One region of the Massilia sp. MP_M2 genome, then DNA from elsewhere that is predicted to be linked to it. Evidence: predicted binding sites of a transcription regulator. Region 1 holds the regulator's gene; each other region holds the start of a gene.
What was found. The regulator LexA, encoded in region 1, represses DNA repair genes until DNA is damaged. The targets are predictions, from matches to a motif close to ACTGTATNNNNATACAGT.
Positions count from the first base shown of each region.

Region 2: the regulator LexA is predicted to act here: its motif matches at 2,014-2,031, upstream of RCH14_RS16060 (ATP-dependent helicase).
Region 3: the regulator LexA is predicted to act here: its motif matches at 1,359-1,376, upstream of recA (recombinase RecA).

Region 1 is NZ_JBCHJF010000002.1:175,997-179,273, forward strand. It holds gene RCH14_RS05585 (cystathionine gamma-synthase family protein) at 1-422, shown strand, start outside; gene RCH14_RS05590 (sel1 repeat family protein) at 650-1,366, shown strand; gene lexA (transcriptional repressor LexA) at 1,412-2,041, opposite strand; gene rpsF (30S ribosomal protein S6) at 2,335-2,742, shown strand; gene priB (primosomal replication protein N) at 2,780-3,079, shown strand; gene rpsR (30S ribosomal protein S18) at 3,108-3,277, shown strand, end outside.
Region 2 is NZ_JBCHJF010000007.1:154,484-157,760, forward strand. It holds gene RCH14_RS16060 (ATP-dependent helicase) at 1-1,989, opposite strand, end outside; gene RCH14_RS16065 (hypothetical protein) at 2,318-2,536, opposite strand; gene RCH14_RS16070 (chromate transporter) at 2,679-3,277, shown strand, end outside.
Region 3 is NZ_JBCHJF010000004.1:275,449-278,725, forward strand. It holds gene recX (recombination regulator RecX) at 1-147, opposite strand, end outside; gene recA (recombinase RecA) at 223-1,296, opposite strand; gene RCH14_RS11570 (response regulator transcription factor) at 1,518-2,258, shown strand; gene RCH14_RS11575 (sensor histidine kinase N-terminal domain-containing protein) at 2,348-3,277, shown strand, end outside.

The sequences.
Region 1 (3,277 bases):
CCGTCGGCGCCGAGACACTGGCGCTGCGCATGACGCGTACCTGCGCCAATGCACTGGCGCTGGCCACGATGCTCGAGGCTGACGAGCGCGTGGCGAAGGTCCACTATCCGGGCCTGGCCTCGCACCCACAGCATGGTATTGTCACGTCGCTGTTTCGCGCCGGTGGTTCGCTGCTCAGCTTCGAGCTGCACGAGGCCATCGATCCGTTCGATTACCTCAATCGCCTGCAGCTGGCGATTCCGGCGTCGAACCTGGGCGACAACCGTACGCTGGTCATTCCGGTGGCGCACACGATCTTCTTCGAGATGGGCGCCGAGCGCCGCGCCAGCATGGGCATTGCCGAGTCGCTGATCCGTGTGTCGGTGGGCATCGAGGACACCGATGACCTGGTTGAAGACTTCCGCCAGGCGCTGGACGCGTAAGTACGGCGTACCGCCCGGCGTTACCGCGCGGCGTATCGCGCGGCGTTACCGCGCGGCGTTACCGCGTGGCGTTACCGCGTGGCGTTACCGCGTGGCGTTACCGCGTGGCGTAAAGCCATGCAAAGAAGGCCGGCGCGATGCCGGCCTTGTCATTTTTACGGTTGAGTTTGGCTGTAAAAGGGGGCTATGATGCGCCATCGTCAGCTTGTCATTTTCTTCGGATGCCCATGAAACGTTTCCTGCTCTGCCTGTCCCTGTACCTGCCCCTGAGCATCGCCAGCACTGCCTATGCGGGCGAGCTGGAAGACGCCAATGCGCTGTTCGAAAAGAAGGATTACGCGGGCGCGCTCAAGCTCTACACCAAGCTGGCCAATGCCGGCAATCCACAAGCGCAGCAGCAGCTGGGCCAGATGTACTGGTATGGCGAAGCGGGCGCCGTCGACGAGGCGGCGGCCAAGGCATTGTTCGAAAAGTCGGCGGCCAAGGGCAACAAGGTCGCGGCCGAATCGCTGGTCGTGATGGAACAGCGCGTGACCAAGCGCGCCGAGATCGATTACTGGATCAAGGGCTACGATGGCGCCGAGCTGCAGTCGGGCGAATACCGTTGCCCGTCGCCGCGCATTCCAGCCGTGTCGAAAGTCAACGACGAGATCGATCGCGTCAACAAGCTGGTGACGGGCTGGCAGGATTGCTATAACAAGATGGTAACGAACCTGAACGCGCAGTCGCCATTGACCAAGAAGATTCCGGCCGATATCGCCAAGCTGATGAACAAGCAGGAAACAGAGGCATCGGCAGCCTACCTGGAGCAGGTGCGGCAGAATATCGCGGAAGGCGCGAAGGTCAATTCAAAGATGATCCTGGCCGATTTTGCCGCGTGGCGCAGTGCGACCGAGGCCTTTGTCAGCCAGCACAATGCGGTCGTGAAGAAGGCGTCGAAGTAGGCAGGGCAGGACGGGCGCCGGCAGGGAGAGGCCGGCGCCTTTGCATCAGTTCCAGCTACGCATCAGACCAACAGCCAGGCCTTCGAGTGCAAACTCTTCGTCTGGCGAGACGGCAATGATGTTGAAGTCGGGGTTTTCTGGCAGCAGCTCGACCAGATCACCCGTCTTGCGATAGCGCTTGACCGTGACTTCGTCGCCCAGGCGCGCGACGACGATCTGGCCATTCTTGGCGCTGTCGATTTTCTTGACCGCCAAAAAGTCGCCATCCATGATGCCGGCGTCGCGCATCGACCAGCCCTTGACCTTCAGCAGAAAATCGGGCCGCGCTGCGAACATCGCGGCGTCGACGTTGTAAGTGGCTTCGACGTGCTCCTGCGCCAGGATCGGATTGCCCGCCGCGACGCGCCCGACCAGCGGCAGCGACATGAACGACGGTGGCGGCATCGGAATCGCCTCGACGCTCGCGCCGATCAGGCGAATGCCACGCGACGTGCCCGGCGAAATTTCGATGGCGCCCTTGCGCGCCAGCGCTTGCAGATGTTCTTCAGCCGCATTGGCCGAGCGGAAACCAAGTTCGGAAGCGATTTCAGCCCGGGTCGGGGGGAAACCGGTGTTCTCGATCGCTTCCTTGATCAGGTTCAGGATCTGTTCTTGCCGTGCAGTGAGCTTTAGCATAAATGTGTTACAGCAACCGGTTATGTGTGTAACCTGTATTTTTGTACAGTATTCTGCCGCGCGCAAGGGGAAACGCAAAAAATATCGCGAAAATCCCGATTCAGGGTCCAAACATGCGCCAAAACCCCGGAATTGTCGAGTCAGATCTGTCGCAAGACGGGCTGAACGTGCCTGCAATGCGTCATTGGGCTTTCCAAGCCACCGAGATCCGGGTTATAATTGCCGGCTTTCCCTTCCCACACTCGTCTTGACGCCGAGGTGGGCATTTGTTAAACGTCCTCAAGGAGTAATGCATGCGTCATTATGAAATCGTGTTTATCGTCCATCCGGACCAGAGCGAACAAGTCCCGGCGATGATCGAGCGTTACAAGACCACGGTGACCAGCCGCGGCGGTAACATCCATCGCGTTGAAGACTGGGGCCGCCGCCAGATGGCATACCAGATCCAGAAGCTGCCAAAAGCACACTACATCTGCCTGAACATCGAATGCGACAACGAGACCCTGGTCGAGCTGGAAACTGCATTCAAGTTCAATGATGCGGTTCTGCGTCACCTGACCGTCAAGCTGAAAAAAGCTGAAACCGCACCGTCGCCGATGATGAAATCGGTGCAGCGCGAAGACGCAGCCAAGAGCCACCGTGCCGAAGCCGCTGCGCCTGCAGCCGCTCCAGCCGCTGCGCCAGCGCCTGCTGCTGCTTAAGTTTTTCCCAGTTATTCGTAGTAACCAGTAATACCGGGTGCACAGCGCAAACCACCTCCAGCTCATGGCGACCATCGCCGAGCGCGACGTACTGCGTTACACCCCGGCCGGTGTGCCAATCGTTTCAGCCGTCCTGATGCACGAATCGCAGCAGGAAGAGGCCGGAGTCGAAAGGTCGGTCGCGTTCGAAGTCCCCGCGTTCGCCGCGGGCGAGATTTCGGGCAGGTTTGCCAGCGCCGAACTTGGCGCCAGCTACAGGTTCAACGGATTTCTTGCACGGAAAAATCGCAACAGCAAAGCCCTGGTGTTTCACATCATTGATTTCAGTGCCGCTTAACCCGGCAATTTAGATACAGGAGCCTCAAATGGCATTCGGTAAAAAGTTCGACAAAAACAAAGCGAAACTCAAAGAGAAGCGCAAACAGCAAAACCCGCTGTTCAAGCGCAAGAAATTCTGCCGCTTCACCGCCGCTGGCGTTGAGCAGGTGGACTACAAGGACGTCGACACCCTGAAGGACTTCGTCCAGGAAAACGG
Region 2 (3,277 bases), on a different contig from region 1:
GAAATGCTTGAGCATCACGGGCGTGACGAAGCGCGACCGCGTCGCATACACATGGCGATCCCCGGTGCTCGACTGCTGCTTGATGAAGAAACGGTTCGGCACGATCAGGTGCAGGTTCTCGCGCGCCCGTGTCATGGCCACATACAGCAGCCGCCGCTCTTCCTCGATATCGTCCTGCTTTCCAGTGGCCATGTCCGACGGTATGCAGCCATCGACGACATTGAGCACGTGCACCGTTTTCCACTCTTGCCCCTTGCTTGAATGAATGGTCGAGAGGATGACGTAATCGTCGTCGAGCAAGGGCGGGCCGGCGCGGTCGCTCGTCGCTTCGGGCGGGTCGAGCGTGATATCGGCCAAGAAACTCTCGCGGTTGGCATGGCCAGCCGACAGCGCGACGAGCTGGTCGAGGTCGAGCGCGCGCACCTGGAAATCGTCGTGCAGCCGCTCCAGGTGCGGTGCGTACCAGTCGCGCGCCAGCTCGAGGTCTTGCGGCCAGCGCAGGCCAGGCGTGCGCAGCCGCGCGTATAACGCGCAGAACGCTTGCCACTCGCCGCTGCAGCGCGCCGGCACGAGGAACGCCGCCAGCGTGGCGGCAACATCGCTGCTCTCGCCCACCGCATCGAGCACGCGCGTGGCGGTGGCCTGTCCGATTCCCGGAATCAGTTGCAGCACACGAAAGCCGGCCAGACGACCGCTCGGGTTCTGGGCAAAACGCAGCAGTGCCAGCAGATCCTTGATATGCGAGGCCTCCAGGAATTTCAGGCCGCCGAACTTGACGAACGGAACGTTGCGCCGCATGAGTTCGAGTTCGAGCGCGGCGCTGTGGCTGGCTGCGCGAAACAGCACCGCCTGTGACTTGAGCGGCACGCCTTCTTCGCGCTGCTCGAGGATGCGACTGCAGACCCAGCGCGCCTGCTCGGCTTCGTCGGGAATCAGAACCAGTTGCGGCTTGATGGTCGATGCCTTGTCGGTCCAGAGTGTCTTGGCGTGGCGCTCGAGCGCGGCGCCAATGACGGCGTTGGACGCGTCCAGGATCGGCTGCGTCGAGCGGTAATTGCGCTCGAGCGTGATCACGTGCGCCGGCTGCGTGAACTGGCCCGCGAAGTCGAGGATGTTGCGCACGGTGGCGCCGCGAAAACCATAGATGGACTGGGCATCGTCGCCGACCACCATCACGCCCCTGCCATCGGGTTTCATGCCGGTGATGATCGCGGCCTGCAGACGGTTGGTATCCTGGTACTCGTCGACCAGAACATGGTCGAACCAGCTGCCTAATTCAGCCCCAAGTACCGGGTCGGCTGCCATCTCGGCCCAGAACAGCAGCAGGTCGTCATAGTCGAGCACGTTTTGCTCCTGCTTGGCGTCGACATACGCGCCAAACAGCGTCTTGAGCTGGGCCTCCCATTCTGCGCACCACGGGAAATACGCCTGCAAGACCTGATCGAGCGGATCGCGGCTATTGACCACGCGCGAATAGATCGACAGGCAGGTGCCTTTCATGGGAAAGCGTTTTTCGGTGCGGGACAGGCCGATCTCGTGGCGCACCATGCCCATCAGGTCTTCGGCGTCGCCCCGGTCGTGGATCGTGAATTGCGGATCGAGGCCGATGCGCCCGGCGAATTCGCGCAGCAGGCGCGCGCCGATGCTGTGAAAGGTGCCGGCCCAGGGCAGCGCCACCGGCGCCTGGGACCGGGCCGAGCTGGCGCGGCCCAGCAGCCGGTGCAGGACCCCGCTGGCCCGCTGGGTCATTTCGCCAGCCGCGCGGCGTGAAAAGGTCAGCAGCAGGATGCGCTGCGGATCGGCGCCGGCCCCGATCAGGCGCGCCACGCGATGCGCCAGCGTGTTGGTCTTGCCGGAGCCCGCACCGGCCACCACCAGCAATGGGCGCGGCGCCTCCACACCGATATCGTGCTCGACCGCGGCGCGCTGCGCCGGATTCAGGCTGGCGAACGGGTCTTCGATGGCGGGCGCGGCGGTAGCGGTGGTCATGGAGTGGCAAGCGGAGAAAGCGATACTGTACATTTATCCAGTATCGGTCCGCAAGCGCTAAATCGCACGACCATCATGCTTGCCCGCTCGCAAGATCAGGCCCGACCTGAAGTGCCATCGGTAAGCCCCGGACAAATAAAACCTTTTCTGGATATCCACAAAGTCTGTGAATAACTATGTGGAAAAGAGGGGGCTTGACAGGCTGAACACGGCCTGCGGGGCGGCTTTCAACAATTTGCCTATTGGGAAGGCAACGACGGTGACAACTGCACATTGGGCGCAAACAAAGGCAGTCGCACCCTTGACAGCGAGCGCGCCACCGTGCAGATCACGCCAGCGCGCGGCGCCGTTCGGGTTCAAGCAGCACGCGCTCGATGACCTTCGCCCTTACACCGTTGGACTTCAGGTATTCGACCGCCGGCACGACGCCGAGCTCGCCCAATGTGGCAATCCCGCGCGTGACGACATCACGCTGGCCAGCATTGGATCGCAGCTCGGACGCGCCGGCAACGCATGGATGGATGTCTTGCGTGTGCGGTAATTTCATCGCTGATCTCCGATCATGGTGGATGTGTCATGCACCACGATTATTGGCCAAGCAGATGCAAAGTCAATGGCAAAGCTGTATCAATGTGCGAATACATTGCTCGTGGAAAGCGCGGATACCGCGCAGCAGCGATAATAACGGGATGAGTCCTTCGCCCCTTCCCTCCCCGAGCGCGCAGCCGGGCGCACCGGCCACCAGCCACCCCGTTCCCGAATCGTGCACCGACCTGTTCGTCTCATTCACACTGATTGCGCTACAGGGCTTTGGCGGCGTGCTGGCCGTGATCCAGCGCGAAATGGTCGAGCGCAAACGCTGGCTGAGCAATGAAGAATTCATCGAAGAATGGTCGGTCGCGCAGATCTTGCCGGGGCCGAACGTGTGCAACCTGGCGATGATGATTGGCCAGCGCCACTTCGGCCTGGCCGGCGCGATGAGCGCACTGGCCGGCTTGCTGGCCGCGCCACTGGTCGTGGTGCTGGCGCTGGCCCTGGTCTATGCCCGCTTCGCCGACATGCCGGCGGTCCAGGGCGCGCTGCGCGGCATGGCGGCCGTGGCCGCGGGGCTGGTGGCGGCCACCGGCCTGAAGATGGCGGCCGCGCTGGGCAAGAACGTGCTGCCGCTCGTGGCCTGCGTGCTGATCGCCGTGCTCGGCTTCGTGCTGCTGGCCTGGGTGCGGGTGCCGCTGGCAACGGTCGTGTTCGGCCTTGGTGGCCTGGGCTGCGTGCTGGCCTGGCGCAGGTT
Region 3 (3,277 bases), on a different contig from region 1:
TTTTTCAAGGAAATCGAGCAGGGCATCGACGTCATCGCCCTCTTCCGCATACTTGGACAGTTTGCGGCGCAATTCGAAGCGGCTGTGCTCGCGCTGCGACAGATAGCGCAGCGCGCGGCCTTTGAGACTGAGTACGGGTGTTCGCATGGATAACGTCAGCCCATCAGCGTGGCGCCGGGCGCCGGTGGCAAGCTGCTGCCACCGCGCCCCGCGCCAGGCTGATTATTCACTAACCGCCTGCACTTTCGGCTTGTCGGCGCCAACCGGCGCCGGTGGCAGCTCGCGCACACCCAGTGCGGTACGGACCTTGTTTTCGATCTCGCGCGCCAGGGCTGGACGGTCACGCAGGAACTGACGCGCGTTGTCTTTACCCTGACCGATACGCTCGCCGTTATAGCTGTACCACGAGCCCGACTTCTCGACGATTTTGTTATCTGCGCCAAGATCCAGAATTTCGCCTTCACGTGACGTGCCTTCGCCATAAAGAATGTCGAAGTGCGCTTCTTTAAATGGCGGGGCGATCTTGTTTTTGACGACCTTGACCTTGGTTTCGTTACCGATTACTTCGTCACCCGACTTGATCGAACCGGTACGACGGATGTCCAGGCGCACCGATGCGTAGAACTTCAGCGCGTTACCACCGGTGGTGGTCTCTGGGCTGCCGAACATGACGCCGATCTTCATGCGAATCTGGTTGATGAAGATCACCAGCGTGTTGGTGCGGTTGATCGAGCCGGTGAGCTTGCGCAGCGCTTGCGACATCAGGCGCGCCTGCAGGCCGGGCAGCGAGTCGCCCATGTCGCCTTCGATCTCGGCGCGTGGCGTCAGGGCCGCGACCGAGTCGATCACGACCAGGTCGACACTGCCCGAGCGCACCAGCGCGTCGGTGATTTCAAGCGCCTGCTCGCCGGTATCGGGCTGCGAGATCAGCAGTTCGCTCAGGTTGATGCCCAGCTTTTGCGCGTAAGTGACGTCGAGTGCGTGCTCGGCATCGATGAACGCGCAGGTGCCACCCAGCTTTTGCATCTGGGCGATGGTTTGCAGCGTCAGCGTGGTTTTGCCCGACGATTCAGGACCGTAGATTTCGACGATACGGCCGCGCGGCAGGCCACCGACGCCCAGCGCGATGTCCAGGCCCAGCGAACCGGTGGAGACCGTTTGCACTTCTTCGACCGGCGTGTTCGCATCCATGCGCATCACCGAGCCCTTGCCGAACTGCTTTTCAATCTGTGCCAGGGCGGCAGCCAGCGCCTTGCCCTTTTCAGCGGCGTTCAATGCGGTTTTTTTGTCGTCCATGGTGTACTTTCTGTCGTGGAGTAGGCAAGGTGTGGGCGGTCACGCGCACTTCAAGAGCCAGTACTGTATAAAAATCCAGTGGTTTTTGCAAGCGAAAAGACGTGGTTATTTTACCAACAATCGCTCGGGGCTCGCATTGTGACGACAAATCCAACACAATGAGAACCGGTTCGATCACGCCTGTTCGATGAACACGCGACAACGTCTATGAGAGGTGCCCCATGCGAATTCTGCTCGCCGAAGATGATAGCGTACTTGCCGACGGCCTGACGCGCTCCCTGCGCCAATCCGGCTATGCCATCGATTGTGTCAAGAACGGCCAGGATGCCGATACCGCCCTGTCCACGCAGGAATTCGATCTGCTCATTCTCGACCTGGGCCTGCCGAAAATGTCCGGGCTTGAAGTGCTGCGCCGCCTGCGCGCCCGCGCTTCGCTGCTGCCGGTCTTGATTCTCACCGCCGCCGATTCGGTCGAAAAGCGCGTCGAGGGCCTCGACCTGGGCGCCGACGACTACATGGCCAAGCCGTTCGCGCTGGTTGAACTCGAAGCGCGGGTGCGCGCGCTGACCCGGCGCGGCGCCGGCGGCGGCGCAGCGGTCGTGCGCCATGGCCCGCTGGTGTATGACCAGGTCGGGCGCAGTGCCTATATCAACGACCAGATGCTCGACCTGTCGGCGCGCGAACTGGGCCTGCTCGAAGTGCTGCTGGCGCGCACCGGGCGCCTCGTCTCCAAAGAGCAGCTGGTCGACCACTTGTGCGAATGGGGCGAAGAAGTCTCCAACAACGCCATCGAAGTGTATGTGCACCGCCTGCGCAAGAAGATCGAGGTCGGGGGCGTGCGCATCGCCACCGTGCGCGGCCTTGGGTATTGCCTCGAGAAATTCTCCGAGGCCAGCGCCGCTGCTGCTGCCGCGGCGGCCGCGAACGACGCCCGCATCGCCACCACCGCCGCCGACAAGTGAATGCCGGCTTCACGCCCGGGCCCGAGCCCGCGCAGCCGCAGCCGCAGCCGCAGCCGCAGCCGCAGCCGCAGCCGCAGCCGCAGCCGAACATGAACGTGCCGACGTCGTTCGAGCCGTTGTATGTTCCGCCCAATCCCGAGCCGGACGAAAATATCCGCCACTCGCTGTTCGGTGAAATCCTCGACTGGATGCTCGCGCCGCTGCTGCTGCTGTGGCCGATGAGCATCGCCATCACCTACCTGGTGGCGAAGTCGATTGCCAACCAACCGTTCGACGATGCGCTCGAAGACCGGGTCACGGTGCTGGGCCAGCAGATCCGCAGCGTGGGTGGCAAGACGGTCGGCCAGCTGCGCACTGCCGGGCGCGACATCCTGCGCGCCGACGACGTCGACAGCGTGTATTACCTGCTGGCTGGCCCGGATGGCGAACACCTGGACGGCGACCGTGACCTGCCGCGCCCGCGCGCCAACCGCGCCGGCGAGCCGGCCCGCAGCGGGACGGTCGAATTTCGCAACGACACCATCCACGGCACGCCGATCCGCGTGGCCTATGCCTATGTGAATCTCGATCCGCTGCACGAACGCACGGCCTCGCCGACGCCATCACTGGCGCTGGTGCAGGTGGCCGAAACGCTCGACAAGCGCGCACACCTGGCCAATGAAATCATCAAGGGCGTGATCCTGCCCCAGTTCATCATCCTGCCGGTGATCCTGGCGCTGGTCTGGTTCGCGCTCTCGCGCGGCCTGAGTCCGCTGGCCGAGCTGCAGCAGCGCATCCGCGCGCGGCCGCAGGACGATCTGTCGCCGATCGATCCGCGCCAGGTACCCGAAGAAATCTCGCCGCTGGTCGGCTCGTTCAACGACATGCTCGAACGCCTGGGCAAGACGGTGGAGATGCAGAAACGCTTCATCGCCGACGCCGCGCACCAGATGAAGACGCCGCTGGCCGGCATGCGCATGCAGTCCGAACTGGCCCTGCGCGAAGTCGACCCGGCCGAGATCCACCGCTCGCTCGAGCAA